DNA from 3 places in the Staphylococcus sp. NRL 16/872 genome. Region 3 is predicted to be linked to each of the others. Evidence: riboswitches for the same ligand, from Rfam matches in the RefSeq annotation. Region 3 holds a riboswitch; each other region holds the start of a gene.
What was found. A riboswitch is a leader RNA that binds a small molecule or an ion and turns the genes downstream of it on or off. The one in region 3 is predicted to bind thiamine pyrophosphate.

Region 1 (6,557 bases), 910 kb from region 3:
ATAATAGTGCAAATAAAGAAGACACCAATATAAATGAACCAGTAATTTTAAATGCGGTACCATTAAATGCAAGTAAAAAAATGAACATTAATATTGTTATATAGATCATATAATCAAAATTATGTACAAAAATAACAAAGCAGAATAAAGCTACTCCAAGTAATAATTTAGTGATGATATTAACATCATCAACGAATGTATAATGTTTTTTCCAGCGTTCAAACATGACATTCACCTACCATCTCTTTAAGTCGTCCATTTTCAACATTTAATTGGCGAGTTGGATAACGATGAATGATTTCAGGATCATGTGTCACCATGATAATTGTTTGACCATTAGACACACGTTCTTGGAATAACTCTATTAATTGAAATGTATTATGACTATCTAAACCAAACGTGGGTTCATCAAGTAAAATGATGTCAGCTTTTGAACTTAAAGCAGTTGCTACACTTAAACGACGCTTTTGGCCCATTGATAATTCAAAAGGATGTTGATCTTTAACATTGTCTAAATGTAAAAGTTTTAATAACTGTTGCGTTTCGTTCTCTGCAGCTTTACGGTCTAGATGATTATAATGAATATTAATTTCGTCATACACTGAATTAGTGATAAATTGAAGTTCAGGGTTTTGATAAACTAAATACATGTGTTTAGCAGCATCTTTTATTTTTTTCAATTGTTTATCTTGATAGAACATGTGTCCTTTGTATTTAATTAATTGCAGAATAGATTCTAATAAAGAAGTCTTACCGGCTCCATTTTTACCAGTAATAGTAATCCATTCTCCTGGATAAACACTTAAGTCATCTACAGTAAACAATTCTTTTTTACCACGAATAATTTCCCCATTTTTATAATCTAATAATATTTCATTTTTATCTGGGTATAGTGCTTTTGAATTGGGGGCGTGTTCCCAGGCATGAGGGTGCCATACTCCATATTCTGAAAGCAAAGGTTCACAATTTTGAAGAATATAATGTGGGGTATTATCAGCGATAATTTCACCTTCGTAATTCATTAAAATAACACGGTCAACATATTCCCAAATATGTTCCACTTTGTGTTCTACAATAAGCACTGTTTGATCTGCCCACAAATGGATTAATTTTTTCCATAAATCTGCTGTAGCATCTACATCTAACATGGCAGTAGGTTCATCTAAAAAAAGGGTATTAGCTTCTTGTAAAATGGTTTCTACAATTGCTAATTTCTGTTTCATACCGCCACTCAAGTTATTAACGAAAGTATCTTCAGTAACCTTTAAATCTACTGAAGCAAGAGCCTCTTCAATTTGGTGATCCATTTCATGACGAGGCACTTGTTTATTTTCAAGTACAAATGCTAATTCTTCATATACCTTAGGCATACAAAATTGTGTATCTGGATCTTGAAAGATTACTCCAGAATGGGAATCAATTTCTAACTCATCATACTTCATTGGAAGTTCAATGAGATTAGGAACGATACCACTTAAAACATTAAGCAATGTGCTTTTACCAGATCCTGAGGGACCTAGTAAAAGCACTTTTTGTTTATCTTTAATTTCAATATTTAAGTTATCGAATATTTTTCGATTACCATTTGGGTATTTTAGGCGTAAATTTTTAACTCTTAACACAATAATTTCCCCTTATAGGTTGTCGTAATCTTTTTGAGAAGCAGGGCGGAATAATTTAGTAACGCCTGTTTGATCAAGCGCTTTAACAATTAACCATGATAGTATTCCTGCAAGTACAATGCCACTGATTGCACGGAAAACAATAAATAATACTAAGTTCCATGCAGCTACATCTTTTAAATAACCATAAAAATAATCAACTGGGAATGAGATTAATGCAGTTGCTAAACCAGCCAAAGCAGCTACCATTAATGAACGTGATTTATATTTGAAAATAGCAAATACAATTTCACATGCTAAACCTTGTAAAACTGCGTAGATGATAGTTGGAATATCGAATTTACCCATTACAATCGTTTCACCAGCACCTGCAGCAAACTCAGCTATTAAAGCGATACCTGGTTTAGGAATGATTAAATATGCTACTACAGCAGCCATAAACCAAACCCCATAAGTTAATTGCTCTAAGTGAATCCCTGCTACTTGAGCAAAGTTGTATGGTAACCACCATAAGTTATAAATTATTGCAAATACAACTGCTATCAGTACTGTTACTAAGATTTCTGATAGCTTTAAACCTTTTGACATAATTATTTCCTCCTAAAAAAACGCACAACCCTCCGTAGAAAGTTGTGCGTAAATTTAAATAACATGCTTTATGTATATACAACAATTATTTATATTAGCGACACTTTCCTACGCTAGCTTTTAACTAGATCAGGTTCAAAGGGTTCGAGGATACTCCTCATCTCAGTATACACACCCCTAGTGCGTTGGATATTTAATTTAACATAAATGTATGACTTTTAAGAAGTATTGTCAAGGCGCATTTAAATATAAGGAACTTATTAAATATGTTTATTTAATAATTAATTAGATGAAAATAAAAACTACCAGCCAATTAAAATTGACTGATAGTAAAAATGTAATAACGCTAAATTAATCTAAAGTATCTTGAACATCTTGTTTTGTTTGTTCAAGGTCATCAGTTTTTTCTTCATTTTGTTCTTTTAATTTTTCTTCAGTTTCTTTTGCTTTTTCAGCTGCTGATTTTTTAGCATCTTCATTTGTCATCATACAACACTCCTTGTTGAATAATTATTACAATTATAGTTTACCCATAAAAAAGTAGGTTAAACTTATATAGGTCTAGAGTAGTATTTTATTTTTTTATTAAAGACAAGATTTAAATCTTCATATATAATAAATTTTGAGGTGAACAGTATGTCTTTTCTTAAGAAACACACCGAGATTATTTACAGTTATTTAATCGGTATCGTTTCACTCTTCACGGGTCTCATTATCCTGATTAATTTACCTTTAATTAAACAATTAAAAGATAAAAATAAAGCTGAATTAAGGATACATAATTTATGGGATTTTCTTAATGCATTCTTTAGTGAAATAATTAGAGTGATGAGTAGATTCATAGGCAACTTTCCTATTATAAGTGCAGTCATAATTATACTATTTGGTATTCTTTTAATGTTGATTGGTTATACATTATTTAGAACTACGAAATACGATTACGACATCTCAATTTTCTTTTTAGTTATTGGAATTCTATATTTCCTCATTACAATTACATTAATGACGCAAGTATATGGAATTTGGGCAATAATTTTCGTTATTCCATTTGTTATTCATACAGGGTACATTGTTTATAAAGATGAACTTTATAGTGAAAATAGAAAAAATCATTATCTTTGGATTATAGTTTCATATGGAATTGCTTATTTAATTACTCAAATTTCTTTATACGGCAAAATTGATGCAAATGAAATTGCACCAATTGATATTTTAAGTGTAGATACTTTCTTCTTAGTGATGTGGCTATTAGCTCAAGCATCTATATGGAACTTCTTATTCTTAAGAAGATCACTTCCATTAACAAAAGAAGAACTTGGGGAAGAAGAACCAGAATTATCAAGAACTACTAAAGGAAATGTATCGACTCAATCTAAAGTTCATTTTAAACAACTTCAAGATAAAACATCAGAATATGCACATAAGACGAGAAGAAGTGTAGACTTAGAAAAAATTAGAACTAAGCGCGATAAATTTAAAAATAAATTTAAAAAAGTTTTTGATATTCAGGAAGATGATATTCCTAATTGGATGCGTCGTCCTAAATGGATTAAACCCGCGTATGTAGAAATCTTCTGTGGTTTTGTTTTATTCTTATTTACGCTTATTGAATTTAACAATAGAAATTCATTATTCGTATCTGGTGAATGGCAATTATCACAAACACAATATGTTGTTGAATGGGTAACATTATTATTATTAATGTTTATTATCATTATTTATATTGCTACTACATTCACACATTATTTAAGAGGTAAATTTTATTATTTACAACTCTTTATGATAAGTATTTTATTCTTTAAATTACTGACAGAATTTATTAACATTATGCTTCACGGTCTACTTTTATCAATATTTATTACACCGACATTAATCATTATGTTAATAGCAGTAATTATTGCATTCACTCTACAGTTAAGAGATCGACCTTAACATTCAAGAGAATTGATGTAATATTGCAAATAAGACTAACTCCCTTCAAACTATTCATTGAAAAATGAGTATTTTGAGGGGAGTTATTTTATTTCGTATAGTATAAAGTGAAATTTAATTTTGTTAAAATAGGTAAGAACGTAAAGTAGAATAATTTTCAAAAAATATGATTTAAATAGGAGCGTTAGAAAATGAAAATAGCAACTTTAAATAAAGGAAAAGAAACAAAATATTTAAATCAGTATCCGTTAATAGATGAAGAAGATATTTACCAACACGACCATTTAAAGGAAGGCGACTTATTTTATTTAATGACAGAAAGTGATCAATACATTGCAACTGCATATGTTGGGCGTCAACATAAAGGTTTAGGATGGGTATTGAGTTATGACCAAAATGAAGTCATTAATACACAGTTTTTCGATAGTTTGTTTAAACAAGCGTTAGAAGAAAGAGAGTATTACTATCATATCGAAGGAACAAATGCGTTCAGATTATTTAATGCTGAGGGTGATGGCGTAGGTGGTCTTACGATTGATAACTATAATGGCCATTTACTTATTCAGTGGTATTCAAGAGGGATTTATAAGTTCCGTTACAACGTGGTTGAAGCTATACAAAACGTATTTGAATTTAAGTCAATTTATGAAAAAATGCGTTTTAAAGATACAGAATATACTGGTGGTCATGTGTTAGGTGAAACGCCAGAATTTCCAATTGTAATCGAAGAAAACTTTACATTTTATAATGTAGATTTAGATGACGGTTTAATGACAGGTATTTTCTTAGACCAAAAAGAAGTGCGTAAAAAATTACGTGATCACTTTTCAGAAGATAGAACAATACTGAACTTATTTAGTTATACAGGTGCTTTTTCAGTCATAGCGGCTCAAAATGCGGAAATGACTACTAGTGTCGATTTAGCAAATCGTTCGCGGGCTCTAACTGAAGAGAACTTTGGACTTAACGGTATTGATCCTAAAAGTCAGTATATATATGTAATGGATACATTCGATTTTTATAATTATGCAGCCCGCCACGGTAAACAATACGATACTATTGTCATTGATCCTCCAAGTTTTGCACGTAATAAGAAGAAAACTTTTTCAGTTCAAAAAAATTACGATGATTTGATTAACGGGGCGTTAGATATTTTAGAACCTAATGGATCAATGTTATTATGTACAAACTCAAGCGTCTTTCCATTAAAATCATTTAAGAATGTGATTAAAAAGACATTAGAATCAGCTGACGTTGAATATGAAATAGAAGAAGTCATGGGCTTACCAAAAGATTTTAAAACACATCCTCATTATAAACCTTCTAAATACTTGAAAGCAGTATTCTTAAATATTAAGCATTAACACAAATAAAAGTGGGTATAATGGTTTAATGAATGAAAAAGAATCAATACGAAAGGGTGTCGTAGTATGGGAATTATGAATAGATTTACAAATAATATGACAAATAAAGTAGGTAACAAAGTATTAAATATGGAAGAAATTAAAGAAAAAAGCGCTTTACCTACTACAAAAGAAGAAATTGAAGAGCGTAGAGTGAGAGCGGAAGCTCTTGTTAAAAAGAAATCTCTTTTATCTTCTGGAATGAGTGTCGTTCCTATTCCAGGACTAGACTTTGGTGTAGATATCAAATTAATGAGAGATATCATCGAAGATGTTAATAAAATTTACGGTCTAGATCACAAACAAGTGAATAATCTAGGTGATGATGTCAGAGAACGCGTATTAGCTGCAGCGGCAATACAAGGAAGTTCATTTGTAGGTAAAAAAGTATCAAGTGCTGTATTGAAAGTTGTAGTAAGAGATATGGCAAAACGTGCTGCTGCCAAACAAACTAAATGGTTCCCAGTGGTAGGACAAGCTGTGTCAGCTTCGATTAGCTATTATTTTATGAATAAACTAGGGCGCGACCACATAGAAAAATGTGAAAAAGTTTTATATGACATTATTTAAATTGAAAATGTTGTAGTATAATTATTATAAAGTGTTAATAGGATAACGGATATAATATTGATTAAATTTATTAACCAATTAATAATGAGCAATAGATTAATTGCACTTGAGTAGTAACATCAATTTTGAACAAGGAAAGTATAAATAATGGTTTAAGAGTGTTTATTAACAATCTAAATTGCTTGTTTAGTCATATCATTTGCCATTATAATAGTATTTCAATCATATAAGAATTGAATTTGCTATTATATTTTGGTAGTGTTATCTTATAAATTTATGTTAGATTATGATTAATTTGAATATTCTAACTTTGCGAAGGAGAAATAGATTATGGAACAAAAATCTTATGTAATTATCGATGAAACTGGTATTCATGCACGTCCTGCAACTATGTTAGTTCAAACTGCATCAAAATTTGATTCAGATATTCAATTAGAATACA
Region 2 (6,557 bases), 700 kb from region 3:
TTTAGCAAACGGCACGTGCGTTTGGCCAGCACGTTTAATGTCACAGTGAATTTCATCTGAAATGACCCACACATCATTGTCTTGCATAATTTCTCCAAATTGTTTTAATTCCTCTTCTGACCACACTCTACCTGTTGGGTTATGTGGGTTAGCGAAGATACATAGTTTTATATTTTCTGTTTCTACTTTTTTACGGACATCTTCAAAGTCAATTTCGTAATAACCGTCTTTATTAATGAGTGGTGAATAAACAGTTGAAACTTTATTTCTGTCGCATGCCATTTTAAATGGGCCATAACTTGGTGTAAGGATTAGTGCTTTGTCCTCCTCGTCGCAAATATAACTTACTAATTCTATGATGCCGGCCACAATACCGTGAGAGAAGACGAGTTGTTCTTGAGGAAAAGAATACCCAAAACGTCGTTCAGTCCATGAAACAAAAGCTTCATAATAGTCTGAGCCAAATATATTGGTATATCCTAGAATTTTTTTATCGAGTCTGTCACGTATAGCATCTAAAACTACATCTGGTGTTGCGAAGTCCATATCTTCAACCCACATGCGAATTAATTCATCATTATTTTCTATATCTGATACATCAGTATCTCCAAATAAATAGCCTTTGTAACCTTCCACATTCATCGCATTGGTATAACGACGTTCTATAATTTCATCAAAATTGTAAGTCAAAGTACTTCCTCCTGAAATTTGTTTTACTTAAATATCATTTTAATACTTATTATTTTTAAATTCATTTATAAAAATTAAGAGCATTACAGCACTTATTTAAAATAAAAAAGCTATTCCCTCAAGTACTGAGAAAATAGCTTTCTAGAATTAATTAAGCTAGACCATCAATAATATATGTGATGCCTAATACTGCAAATGTGACGGCAATCATTAATGATACGAAGATCATGCCCATCATTGGGTTAAATAATAAAATAATTCCTAAAATAATACCTAGAATGTTTACAATAATTGATAAAAATCTTAAGCGATTTTGATGAGAAATTGTAAATAAACCAATGATTGAACTTACAATAAACCATGCCGCGAACATGAAGACAAAGAATTCAGAACTGGCGCCTACGTTAAAGACTACTAATAATCCAAAAATAATATCAATAATACCAATGAGGATGATTAGTCCTGAACTGCCTCCTGCTAATGCTTTCGTTGCACGTCGGAATAAGAGCTGGATGATACCATTAATGAAAATGAATAAACCGATTAGCCATGTTAATGTATAAAAGTTCTTCACGGGATAGCTAAATATAATAATCGCTACTATGAGGAGTAACGTGCCCATAATTAAACTTGACCATTTTAATTTGTCGTTGTTTTGTGCCAAAAAATTCCTTCTCTCTACATAATTTTTTACTCAGTATAATAGAACAAATTGGAAAGCACAATAATTCTACCTAATCATATCTTTCACATGAACGACATCGTTGCTAAAGTAACATTTTCTAGAAAAAACCTATAAAAAATAGTTTATAATTCATCAAAATCTTCTTTTGAGGCGCTATGATATAGTTTTGTTACGCCTGTTTTTTCTAAAGCTTTCACAATATAATAGCCTAATGCTCCCGAAAGTAATGTTCCACTAACTATTCTGATTGAGTAAAGTAAGATAATATTCCACATTGCCATATTTCCTAAATAGTTAAATATCCAATCTATAGGAATAGTAAAAATTCCAGCCGTAGCGCCTGCTAACATAGTTACAGCCAGTTTAGTTGATTTATATTTAAATATTAAAAATATAATTTCACAAGCTAAACCTTGCGCTAAACTGTGGAGTAAAATAGACATATTTATATCTCCTGATAAAATAGTCTCTCCAGAACCTGCAGCTAGTTCTGCTAATAAAGCTACACCTGGTTTACGTATTATTAAGAATGCAACAATCGCTGCTATAAACCATAGTCCATAAGCAATTTGATCTAGATGAAGACCCAATGGTTTCAATGCTGCTACCGTTAAGCCTACTCCTTTATATACTAAACCGAAGATAAAACTAATTAAAACAGTAACCAAAATATCTGATAAATTTAATTTTTTCATTTTCTAACTCCTTTTATGAATTGAGTAGAAAAGTACATAAAAAAACAAACATATCTAACTAGATAGTTTGCGTAACTGTAAAAGTATATATGTATCCTAGATGTGATATACACTTCCCTACGCTAGTGCTAACTAGTTCAGGTTCAAAGGGTTTGGATTACTCCATCTCAGTTTTTAAAACACCCCTAGTACTTATATCTACTATAATTTAAATATAGATTTCTTTTATTTTTTTGTCAAAATTTAATTTTGCCATTCAATTAATGTTTTAATATAATAGAATTAATAATAAATAATAAAGGTCGTCACTATGGGTGCTTTTTGCTGAGAGAAGTTGCTAACTTCAACCATCGAACCTGATATGGTTAATACCAACGAAGGAAAGTGATTGTAGATAATTATTATTTCTACTCAAGCAGGAAGCACTTATGTAGTGCATTCCTGCTTTTTTAATAAAGGAGTAGATATAAATGAACTTTGAACAAATAAAACAGTATATTTATCAATTTATTGAATATGGAAGCTCAGATGATTTCCCGACAGTTGCTTTAAAGCTATTTGAATTTCAATATAACGAAAACCGTGATTATCAAAAATTTTGTTTATCTCAAGGTAAAACACCTCAAACAATTAACGATTGGAAAGATATTCCGGCTGTACCAATTAATGCTTTCAAACATGCGACATTTAGTGCTGTACCGATTGAAGAGACACAATTTATCTATATGACTAGTGGTACTACAAGCGGAATTAAAGGTAAAAATTATCATAAAGATTTAGATGTTTACGATTTAGCTATGACATCTTTTTTCAAAAAAATGTTTCTTCCAGATTACAGTGAGATTGAGATGGCGATATTATTTCCTACTCCTAAAGCATTACCAAACTCTTCATTAGCGCATTACCTTGAAGTAGCAAAGTCCACATTTGGAACGAAGGATAGTGCTACTTATATAGATAATAACGGTATTCAATACACAGAACTTATTCAAGCTTTACGACGATCTGAAACAAATGAAACACCATTTTCTTTACTTGGTGCAAGTTATAGTATTGTTCATTTAATTGAATATCTAGAAGATCATAATCTATCTTTTAAATTACCTAAAGGCAGTCGCATATTAGATACTGGAGGTTACAAAAATCGTTCTAAAGAGTTACCTCAACAAGAATTTTATGAGAAATTATCAAATATATTTAATGTTCCCAAAGATATGTGTATCAATATGTATGGTGTCACTGAATTAAGCACACAATTTTATGATAAAGGGAATGAAATATCTTCATCGATTAAATATGCTCCTCATTGGTGTAGAACTCGTGTAGTTAACCCAATGACTATGGAAGATGTTCCTTATAATGAAAAAGGTATTTTAATCCATTATGACTTAGCAAACTATAATTCTGTTGCCACAATCATGATGGAAGATGTCGGAGAACCTACTAAAGAAGGATTTGTCTTACATGGTAGAACTGAAGGCGCATTAGCAAAAGGTTGTTCTTTAGCTGTTGAAGAATTTTTAAATTCTAAAAATTAAGGAGATACATATGAAACTAAAAGTCGGATACGTCCCTTTTATTAACAGTCACGAAATAAGCTATAAAGAAATCGACTTTCAAGACTATACTGCTTTAGTTCCTGATTTAACTGAAGACCAATTAGAATTCGTATGTTCTAAAATAAAAGAAAACAGAATAAAATTGAAAAATTATTCAACTAATAAAATTATTAATGTAATTGACCAAGCTATTCATATTTTTTTAGATCCACAATCAAAATGGCGAAAAAATATTGATAGAATAATACCTCAAACTACTGGTTATAGTTCAGAAATTATTAAAGTAGGATTTACTAAGTATTTAACTACTTTTAGAAAATATGAACTGCAACGTTTCGTGTCAGAAGATTTTTATAATCCTCAAATTTTAGAACAATTTGTTCCTAATCATAAAGGTGGTTTCTCAAAAGCTATAGCGTCAGACATCATTACTCATGTATGGTCTGGAAATGTTCCAGGACTTCCTTTATGGAGTCTAATAAGTAGCTTACTCGTTAAATCTGGAAGTATTTGTAAATTACCTAAGTCTGAACCTTTTATTGCGAGTTGGTTTGTGCAACTTCTGGCTGAAATTGATTCAGTCATTAGTAATAGCATAGCAATTATTTATTGGCCTGGAGGTACTACAAAGCTCGAAGATATCGCCATCAATCATTCAGATGTCATTATTGGATATGGAAATAATGACATTTTAAATCAAATTTCTAAAAGAGTCCCTGCTACTAAAAAGTTTTTAGGATATGGTGAGAAAGTAGGTTTATCTATAGTCAGTCGTGAAACTTTAAAACCTAATAAAGTTCATAATATCGTTAAAAATATAGCGTTAGAAATAATGCGTTACGATCAGCAAGGATGCTATTCTCCACAAATGATATTTGTTCAAAAAAATGCTCAAATTAATTCTAAAAATTTCGCTCAGATGGTCGGCAGTGCCCTACATCAACTAGAAAAACAATATCCTTTACGTTCGCTCAACTTAGAAGAAAGTATAGAACGTGCCCAGAGAATTAAAGAAATTGAAACACAGTCAATTTTTGATGACACTTTAAAATTATTCAAAAACCAAAAATCATCATGGGTCGTTGTTTATCAAGAAAGTTTAATCTTTTATCCTACTTCTTTGAATCGTTTTATTCGCATTATGCCATTTAGCGATATCAATGAACTTGTGCAATTAATCACTTTTCATAAAAAATATATACAAACGATTGGGTTGTCAGCTTCAAAAGAAACTATGTTTGACTGGTGTGAAAAATTATCATGTACAGGAGTCAGTCGCTTTACAAGTCTTAAATCGATGACTTTACCTGAAGAAGGGTGGCATCATGATGGAGGGTTTAACTTAAAAGATTTAGTCTCTTATGTAGATATTGAACAAGATTTATTAACTGATAGTGAAAATTACGTAGAATACGAAATTTAACAAGTGAAGGATGGAATTTAATGAATCATTTTCAAAATAAAGTTGTTTTAATTACGGGAGGTAGTAGAGGTATTGGCCGTGCAATTTCGATGGCATTTGCTAAAGAAAAAGCAACAGTCATTATTAATTACAAAACAAATGATAGTGCTGCAAATGAGACAGTTCAAGAATGCAAAAGTTTAGGTGCCAACGTGGAAGCTATAAAATCTGATATTAGCAATAAAGAAGAAGTTCGAGATATGATGAAATATATTATTAATAAATACGGAAAAATTTCATGTTTAATCAATAATGCCTTTGCTCCATTCACATTTGATGCCGAAAATCGACAAATGGCAGATGAAGTTTCTTGGGAAGATTATGATTCACAATTCCAAGGTGCTGTTAAATACGCTTATAATACTATCCACTATTGCCTACCTTATCTTAAAGAGGAAGTAGACAGTTCAATTATTAATATTTCAAGTAACTTAACTAAGCGTCCTATCATACCATATCATCAATATAATATTGCTAAATCAGCATTAGAGAGTTTTACCAAAAACCTTGCAATGGACTTAGGACGATATAACATTCGTGTTAATTGCATTGCACCTGGATTAGTATATCCAACCAATGGGACGTACAACACTAAAGAAAAACTAAAAGAAGACATGATAACTCAAACGCCATTAGGCAGAATCGCAACTCCAGAAGATATCGCAGGACCGACTCTATTTTTAGCGTCAGCATGGAGTCAGTTTATGACGGGACAAGTTTTATACGTTGATGGTGGTTTCACTATTTAATTTCTCAGCATATTGTTACTCGTACAACTACAGTTTTCTAATTTTCAAAAAGGGTATTTAAATAGATAAGATATTTGATTAGGAGGCTAGTTTATGAGTACGAAAACAGCGTTAGTAGTCGTTACAAGTGTTTCAAAATATCCAGATATGAATCGTCCGACTGGACTATGGTTCGGTGAAGTGGTGCATTTCGCAGATGTATTATATAAAAATGGTTATGAAGTGCACTATATTAGTCCTGAAGGTGGCTATACTGCTATTGACCCACAAAGTTTACAAGAAGATATGATGACAGATTTAGATTGGAAATACTATCAAGATAAAGACTTCATGACACGGCTTGGTCATACTGTAACGCCAGATGCAGTTAAAGCTGAAAATTATGATGTTATTTATTATGCTGGTGGTCACGGTACAATTTGGGACTTTAAAGATAATAAAGATTTACAAAGATTAACACGTGAAATCTATGAAAATAACGGTACGGTTTCATCTGTATGTCACGGTGCGATTGGCTTATTAAATGTTAAAGACAGTGAAGGCCGTAACATTATCGACGGTAAAACAGTTACCGGTTTCTCAAATAGTGAAGAACAAGCCGTTGGTTTAGCGGATAAAGTGCCTTATTTAACTGAAGATGAACTTAAAAATCGTGGTGCTAACTACGAACAAGGTGACAATTGGAATGAATTTGCGGTAGCAGATGGCCGTATTATC
Region 3 (6,557 bases):
TAAAACCTCTAATAGACCGCTTTATAATAAATATAAAAGTTATTGGAAACTATTTCTTAAACCTTTTGAAACGCTAGAAGCATTTAATTATCGTAAAGTTCGTTTATTTAAAGAGTGGAAAACCGAAAAAGGAATTATGAATTACTTATTAAGTGTAGATGTTGAATTATTTAATACATATCACTACGTTCATGAGCTAAGACGATTATTAAAAGAAAACCAAATAGAGAAATTTACTCATAAACTCTTTTCTATTCATCTTTCAGATGTGTGTCCTAAATTACGTCCAGTTATTAGAACTTTAAGAAGATTAACAGCTTTCATTGAAAACACCATGATATATTCTAACCTGACCAACGGTCCGTTAGAAGGAATTAATAATAAAATCAAACTCATTAAAAGGGTATCTTTTGGTTATAGAAATTATGATAATTTACGTAATCGAATTATTATAATTTCGCGACTATTTGCCTCAACAACAAAAAAAGAGATTAAACAACCTAAGGTTGCTTAATCTCAATATTAGGACTCATCAGTCCGATTTGACGTAGAGCCTTATTTTTATAATGATTATCTTGAGTATCATTCTATACATATTTAATGTACAATATAATACAGTAATCTTTAAGGAGAGTTAGTTATGGACTATATAGGTCAATTTGCAATTATACATTTAATATTACATGTCATTTGTATATGTATAGCATATTGGGCATTAAACTCTCTTAGATTAGATAACCTATTTAAAAAAGGTTATGCTACTCAAGTTCAAGTTTGTCTAATATTCATGGCAATTTTATTAGGAACTGCAGTTAGCAACTTTTTGATTGATTTATTACAATATTCAACACAAGTAAAATATTTATTCCAATAAATCAATATCTGTTAATTAATTTGAAAAGTGGATATAATTAATAAATAAAACTATTTAAAATAGGGAAATGATGAAAATAGTAGGAGTTTAAAGTGGAGGATTAAAATGGATAAAATAGTTATAAATGGAGGCAATCGCCTAACTGGAGAAGTTCAAGTAGAAGGAGCGAAAAATGCAGTATTACCTGTACTTACCGCTTCATTATTAGCTTCTGAAGGACAAAGTAAATTGGTAAATGTTCCAGATTTAAGCGATGTCATAACAATTAACAATGTCTTATCAACATTAAACGCTAAAGTTGAATACAATAAAGAAGAGGGCGCAGTAACAGTGGATGCGTCAGCTACATTGAATGAGGAAGCACCTTATGAATATGTAAGTAAAATGAGAGCAAGTGTCTTGGTTATGGGACCTTTATTAGCTCGTTTAGGTCATGCTATTGTAGCGTTACCTGGTGGTTGTGCAATCGGCGCTCGTCCTATTGAACAACATATTAAAGGATTTGAAGCATTAGGAGCTGAAATTCACCTTGAAAATGGTAACATCTATGCTAGTACTAAAGATGGTTTAAAAGGGGCAGATATTCACTTAGATTTCCCAAGTGTAGGTGCTACTCAAAACATTATTATGGCAGCTTCATTAGCTAAAGGTAAGACTGTCATTGAAAATGTAGCAAAAGAACCTGAAATTGTGGATTTAGCTAACTATATCAATGAAATGGGTGGTAAAGTCACAGGCGCAGGTACAGATACTATCACTATTCATGGTGTTGAAAAACTAAAAGGCGTGGAACACTCAATTATCCCAGATAGAATCGAAGCAGGTACATTAATTATTGCTGCAGCGATAACAAGAGGGGATGTCTTCGTACGTGATGCAGTCAAAGAACACATGACAAGTCTAATCTATAAATTAGAAGAAATGGGTGTCAATTTAGATTTCCAAGAAGACGGTGTACGTGTCACTGCTGAGGGTGAATTAAAACCAGTAGATGTTAAAACATTACCTCATCCTGGTTTTCCAACTGATATGCAATCTCAAATGATGGCTTTATTATTAACAGCTGAAGGTCATAAAGTGATTACCGAAACTGTCTTTGAAAATAGATTTATGCATGTTGCAGAATTTAGACGTATGAACGCTAATATTACTGTAGAGGGTAGAAGTGCTAAAATTGCTGGTAAGAGCCAATTACAAGGTGCTCAAGTTAAAGCAACTGACTTAAGAGCTGCAGCTGCGTTGATTTTAGCAGGCTTAGTAGCGGATGGTACGACTCAAGTGACAGAATTAAAACATTTAGATCGTGGCTATGTTAATTTCCATGAAAAATTAAAATCACTTGGTGCAGATATTGAACGTATCAATGACTAATTTTGACATCAAATGATAAATTATTGCTGGAGGTAGTTTCAAATGGAAACAATTTTTGATTACAATCAAATTAAACAAATTATCCCACACAGACAACCATTTTTATTAATTGACCGAGTGGTTGAATATGAAGAAGGTAAACGTTGTGTAGGTTTAAAACAAGTTTCAGGGAATGAACCATTTTTCCAAGGACATTTTCCAGATTACGCTGTAATGCCTGGTGTATTAATTACTGAAGCGTTAGCTCAAACAGGCGCAGTAGCTATGCTTAATAGCGAAGAGAATAAAGGTAAAATTGCTTTATTTGCTGGAATTGATAAATGTCGTTTTAAAAAACAAGTGACACCTGGGGATACTTTGTTATTAGAAGTTGAAATTACTAAAATTAAAGGTCCAATTGGTAAAGGTACGGCTAAAGCTACCGTTGATGGTCAACTTGCTTGTAGTTGTGAACTTACATTTGCAATCCAAGACGCATAATCGTAAAAAAGCACTCTTGATAGTTAATACTATCATAGAGTGCTTTTATTATTCTCGTTCAAATTTTTCTTCTTTTAGTTTAGGTTTAGATTGCATCATACGATTAAATGTAATTTTCAATTCTTCTCCTGATAAACCTTCATCCACTAATTGTTCTAATAAACTTTCGGCATATACTTGACGTAACGTATAAATATGACATTCAAATACGATAGACATTGTGGTATCGAAAGAAACTAAACTTTTGATGGTAGCGTCGAATAAAGCTGGATCATTGGACGGTCTAGTAATAACCACACGAATATCTAATAATGTTTGATCATTATAGTATTTTTTCATAGCTTCATAATGGGCATTTGAAATAACTACTTCTAATAACCAACCTGTTCCACTACTTTCTTTGTTAATAATAACGCCATCTTTTAATTCAAATTCAGTAATTCCACCATTTTCATTCACAATTTGAAAACGCACCGCTTTAAAAGTCTTCACTTAATCACATCCTAAAAATTTTGAAAATATGCAATAAATTAGAAATTATTTAATTAGTCATTTAATTTTTAACTATTTTCTTTAAATATAACAAATTTTGATTATAAATAGTAAATTTTTATTGAAAAATGGTGTTTTGACGTATACCTAAAATGTCATTAATATAAATTTAGAAGGAGGTGACACATGCTAAATAAGATAGTAATTGTAGGTCGTATGACTAAAGATGCTCAAATCTATGAAAAGGAAGAGGTGAAAATTGCTACCTTTAGCGTTGCAACTGAACGTAATTACAAAGACGATAATAATGAAATTGTTTGTGACTATATTTTTTGTAAAGCTTTTGGCAAAACAGCAACGAATATCGAAAAATATACTAGTCAAGGTTCATTAGTAGGTATCACTGGCCAGATGCGTTCACGCAAGTATGAAAAAGAAGGGCAAACGCATTTTGTAACAGAATTATATGTAGAAACTATAAAATTTATGTCCCCACAATCTAAAAATAACGAAATTCTCTCAAATAGCTCGTTTATTGAAGACACTTATCCCCTAGATAATCTAGACATTATTAATATTAATTAAATTCAAATCAACTCTCTAAACTTTAACTCCAATCTTTTCTATTTTATATATAACATCTTTCAATTATACTCAGAATCTCTCTTTATTGATTTCGATTAATAGGGAGAGGTTCTTAATTTTTGCGATAATTGTTTGAAAAATTTCAGTTTTATTACATACATAATAATCTAACGTATATTCTTCAAAACTGGCATGAAAGAACTGTAAACGAATTTTTAATTAATTTAAGAACGATTTTAATGTAATTCCTATGTAAAAAAGATACTTTCTTTTTTATTTGGCTGTAACTTGCGCTTGCTCTTCAGATGTTACAGTAGGGTTTGTAAATTAATTGATTAAGAAAAAATATTGGAGGGCATATACACTATGAAAAAGACTATTATTGCTTCAACATTAGCAGTAGGCCTAGGAGTAGCAGCTGGAAATGCGGGTCATGCAGATGCAAGTGAATCTCAAATCAATAAAGCTGAATTAGCACAACTAGCTCAATCAAATGATCAATCATTAAACAATAGCCCTATTCAACAAGGTGCTTATAATATGACATTTGATTATAATGGCTTCACTTACCACTTTGAATCAGATGGTAGTAATTGGAGTTGGGACTACAATCAATCAGGTCAAACTGGTCAATCTTCACAAGCAACACAACAACAAGGTGTAAGCCAACAAGCTTCAACTTCTAATAATCAAAGTTCAGGTAAAGTGGTAACTTCACAAACACAAACTAGTCAACAACAACCAACTCAAACTCAACAAGCACCACAAACAAATCAATCTCAACAACCACAACAAGCATCAACAAGTAACAATACAACAAATACAGCTTCAAGTGGTTCTTCAGTACATGTAAACGAACATTTACAACAAATCGCACAACGTGAATCTCGTGGTGATATTCATGCTGTCAACCCAAGTTCTGGTGCAGCAGGTAAATATCAATTCTTACAATCTACATGGGATACAGTAGCACCTGATGAATATAAAGGTGTATCACCAGCTCAAGCACCTGAAAGTGTTCAAGATGCTACAGCTGTAAAATTATATAATACTGAAGGCCCATCACATTGGGTAACTGCTTAAATTTGAAACAGCCGGAATATTTCCATTAATGAAATATTCCGGCTTTTTAATTGAAAAATGAATATCTGTTTGATAATGTAAAATTAATAAAATAAAACTACTAGGGGAGCCAACCACAATGGCTGAGATGAATGTTCAGACCCTTATAACCTGATTTGGTTAGTACCAACGTAGGAAAGTAGTTATGTAATTTTACATGCTTTTTAAAGGATGACTACATTTCTGCGTTGCTAGGTGGGAATGTAGTTTTTTTATATATTTAAGGAGGAATTATGATGAGCTTTTCAACTGAATTAAAAGAAGCATCACAACCAATTATTGAACAAATTTATAACGATGGATTTATTCAAGATTTATTAAAAGGACAATTATCTAAACAAGCTGTGCGTCAATATTTACGTGCAGATGCTTCATATTTAAAAGAATTTACTAATTTATACGCATTATTAATTCCTAAAGCGCCTACAATGACTGATGTAAAATTTTTAGTAGAACAAATTGAATTTATGTTAGACGGTGAAGTAGAAGCACATGAAATTTTAGCAGACTTTATTAATGAACCATACGAAGAAATTGTACGTGAAAAAGTTTGGCCACCAAGTGGAGATCATTACATCAAACATATGTATTACCATGCTTATGCTCATGAAAATGCTGCATATACAATTGCTGCAATGGCACCATGTCCATATGTCTATGAAGTCATAGCTAAAATGGCATTAGAAGACCAAAATTTAAATAGAGATGTCATTACTGCAAAATGGTTTGATTTTTATAGTACAGAAATGCGTCCATTAATTGAGGTGTTTGATCGCATGTTAGATGAACTAACAGAAAATTGTAGCGACCAAGAAAAAAATGATATTAAAGAAAGCTTCTTACAAAGTACAATTCATGAACGCAATTTCTTTAATATGGCATACATCGATGAAAAATGGAATTTCGGAGGAAAAGAACATGAATAAACCAAAAATTGCATTAACTATAGCAGGCACTGATCCATCAGGTGGTGCTGGTGTAATGGCAGATTTAAAATCATTCCATGCTTGTGGTGTCTATGGTATGGCTGCAATCACTAGCATTGTGGCTCAAAACACTAAAGGCGTTCAACATATTCATAATTTAGAGACTAGTTGGGTTAAAGAACAACTTGATAGCGTATTCGATGATGAATTACCACAAGCAATTAAAACAGGTATGATTGCTACGCACGAGACAATGGAACTTGTACAAGAATATTTAAAAAAACATTCTGATATTCCATACGTTATTGATCCTGTTATGTTAGCTAAAAGTGGTGACTCTCTAATGGATGATGCGACTAAAAAACATTTACAAAGTACGTTATTACCACTAGCTGATGTTGTAACTCCTAATATACCTGAAGCAGAAGAAATTACAGGTCTGAAAATCGATACTGAAGAAAGTATTCGTAAAGCAGGACACATCTTTATTAATGAAATTGGTAGTAAAGGCGTAGTGATTAAAGGTGGACATTCAGCTGATTTAAATAACGCTAAAGACTTCCTATTTACTAAAGACGACGTTTATACATTTGAAAATAAACGCTTTGATACGCCACACACGCATGGTACTGGTTGTACATTTTCAGCAGTAATAACAGCAGAACTTGCTAAAGGCAAATCAATTTATGAAGCGGTTAAAAAAGCTA

Region 1: it holds a riboswitch for thiamine pyrophosphate, as region 3 does, so the genes downstream of both, MT340_RS08760 (ECF transporter S component) here and tenA (thiaminase II) in region 3, are expected to answer to the same signal.
Region 2: it holds a riboswitch for thiamine pyrophosphate, as region 3 does, so the genes downstream of both, MT340_RS00750 (ECF transporter S component) here and tenA (thiaminase II) in region 3, are expected to answer to the same signal.

Annotation. Positions count from the first base shown of each region.
Region 1 covers NZ_CP119327.1:1,759,695-1,766,251, reverse strand. The annotation lists gene MT340_RS08770 (energy-coupling factor transporter transmembrane component T family protein) at 1-226, opposite strand, end outside; gene MT340_RS08765 (ABC transporter ATP-binding protein) at 219-1,622, opposite strand; gene MT340_RS08760 (ECF transporter S component) at 1,635-2,210, opposite strand; TPP riboswitch at 2,299-2,399, opposite strand; gene graF (glycopeptide resistance-associated protein GraF) at 2,562-2,696, opposite strand; gene auxA (lipoteichoic acid stability factor AuxA) at 2,847-4,142, shown strand; gene MT340_RS08745 (class I SAM-dependent rRNA methyltransferase) at 4,334-5,506, shown strand; gene MT340_RS08740 (DUF697 domain-containing protein) at 5,573-6,115, shown strand; gene MT340_RS08735 (phosphocarrier protein HPr) at 6,446-6,557, shown strand, end outside.
Region 2 covers NZ_CP119327.1:153,369-159,925, reverse strand. The annotation lists gene MT340_RS00760 (3M3SH-releasing C-S lyase) at 1-690, opposite strand, end outside; gene MT340_RS00755 (DUF308 domain-containing protein) at 842-1,354, opposite strand; gene MT340_RS00750 (ECF transporter S component) at 1,498-2,070, opposite strand; TPP riboswitch at 2,168-2,267, opposite strand; TPP riboswitch at 2,371-2,470, shown strand; gene MT340_RS00745 (LuxE/PaaK family acyltransferase) at 2,541-3,608, shown strand; gene MT340_RS00740 (acyl-CoA reductase) at 3,619-5,052, shown strand; gene MT340_RS00735 (SDR family oxidoreductase) at 5,073-5,840, shown strand; gene MT340_RS00730 (type 1 glutamine amidotransferase domain-containing protein) at 5,934-6,557, shown strand, end outside.
Region 3 covers NZ_CP119327.1:854,054-860,610, forward strand. The annotation lists gene MT340_RS04095 (ISL3 family transposase) at 1-514, shown strand, start outside; gene MT340_RS04100 (DUF1146 family protein) at 641-874, shown strand; gene murA (UDP-N-acetylglucosamine 1-carboxyvinyltransferase) at 980-2,245, shown strand; gene fabZ (3-hydroxyacyl-ACP dehydratase FabZ) at 2,288-2,725, shown strand; gene MT340_RS04115 (YwpF-like family protein) at 2,774-3,217, opposite strand; gene MT340_RS04120 (single-stranded DNA-binding protein) at 3,404-3,802, shown strand; gene MT340_RS04125 (transglycosylase family protein) at 4,169-4,885, shown strand; TPP riboswitch at 4,978-5,079, shown strand; gene tenA (thiaminase II) at 5,161-5,850, shown strand; gene thiD (bifunctional hydroxymethylpyrimidine kinase/phosphomethylpyrimidine kinase) at 5,843-6,557, shown strand, end outside.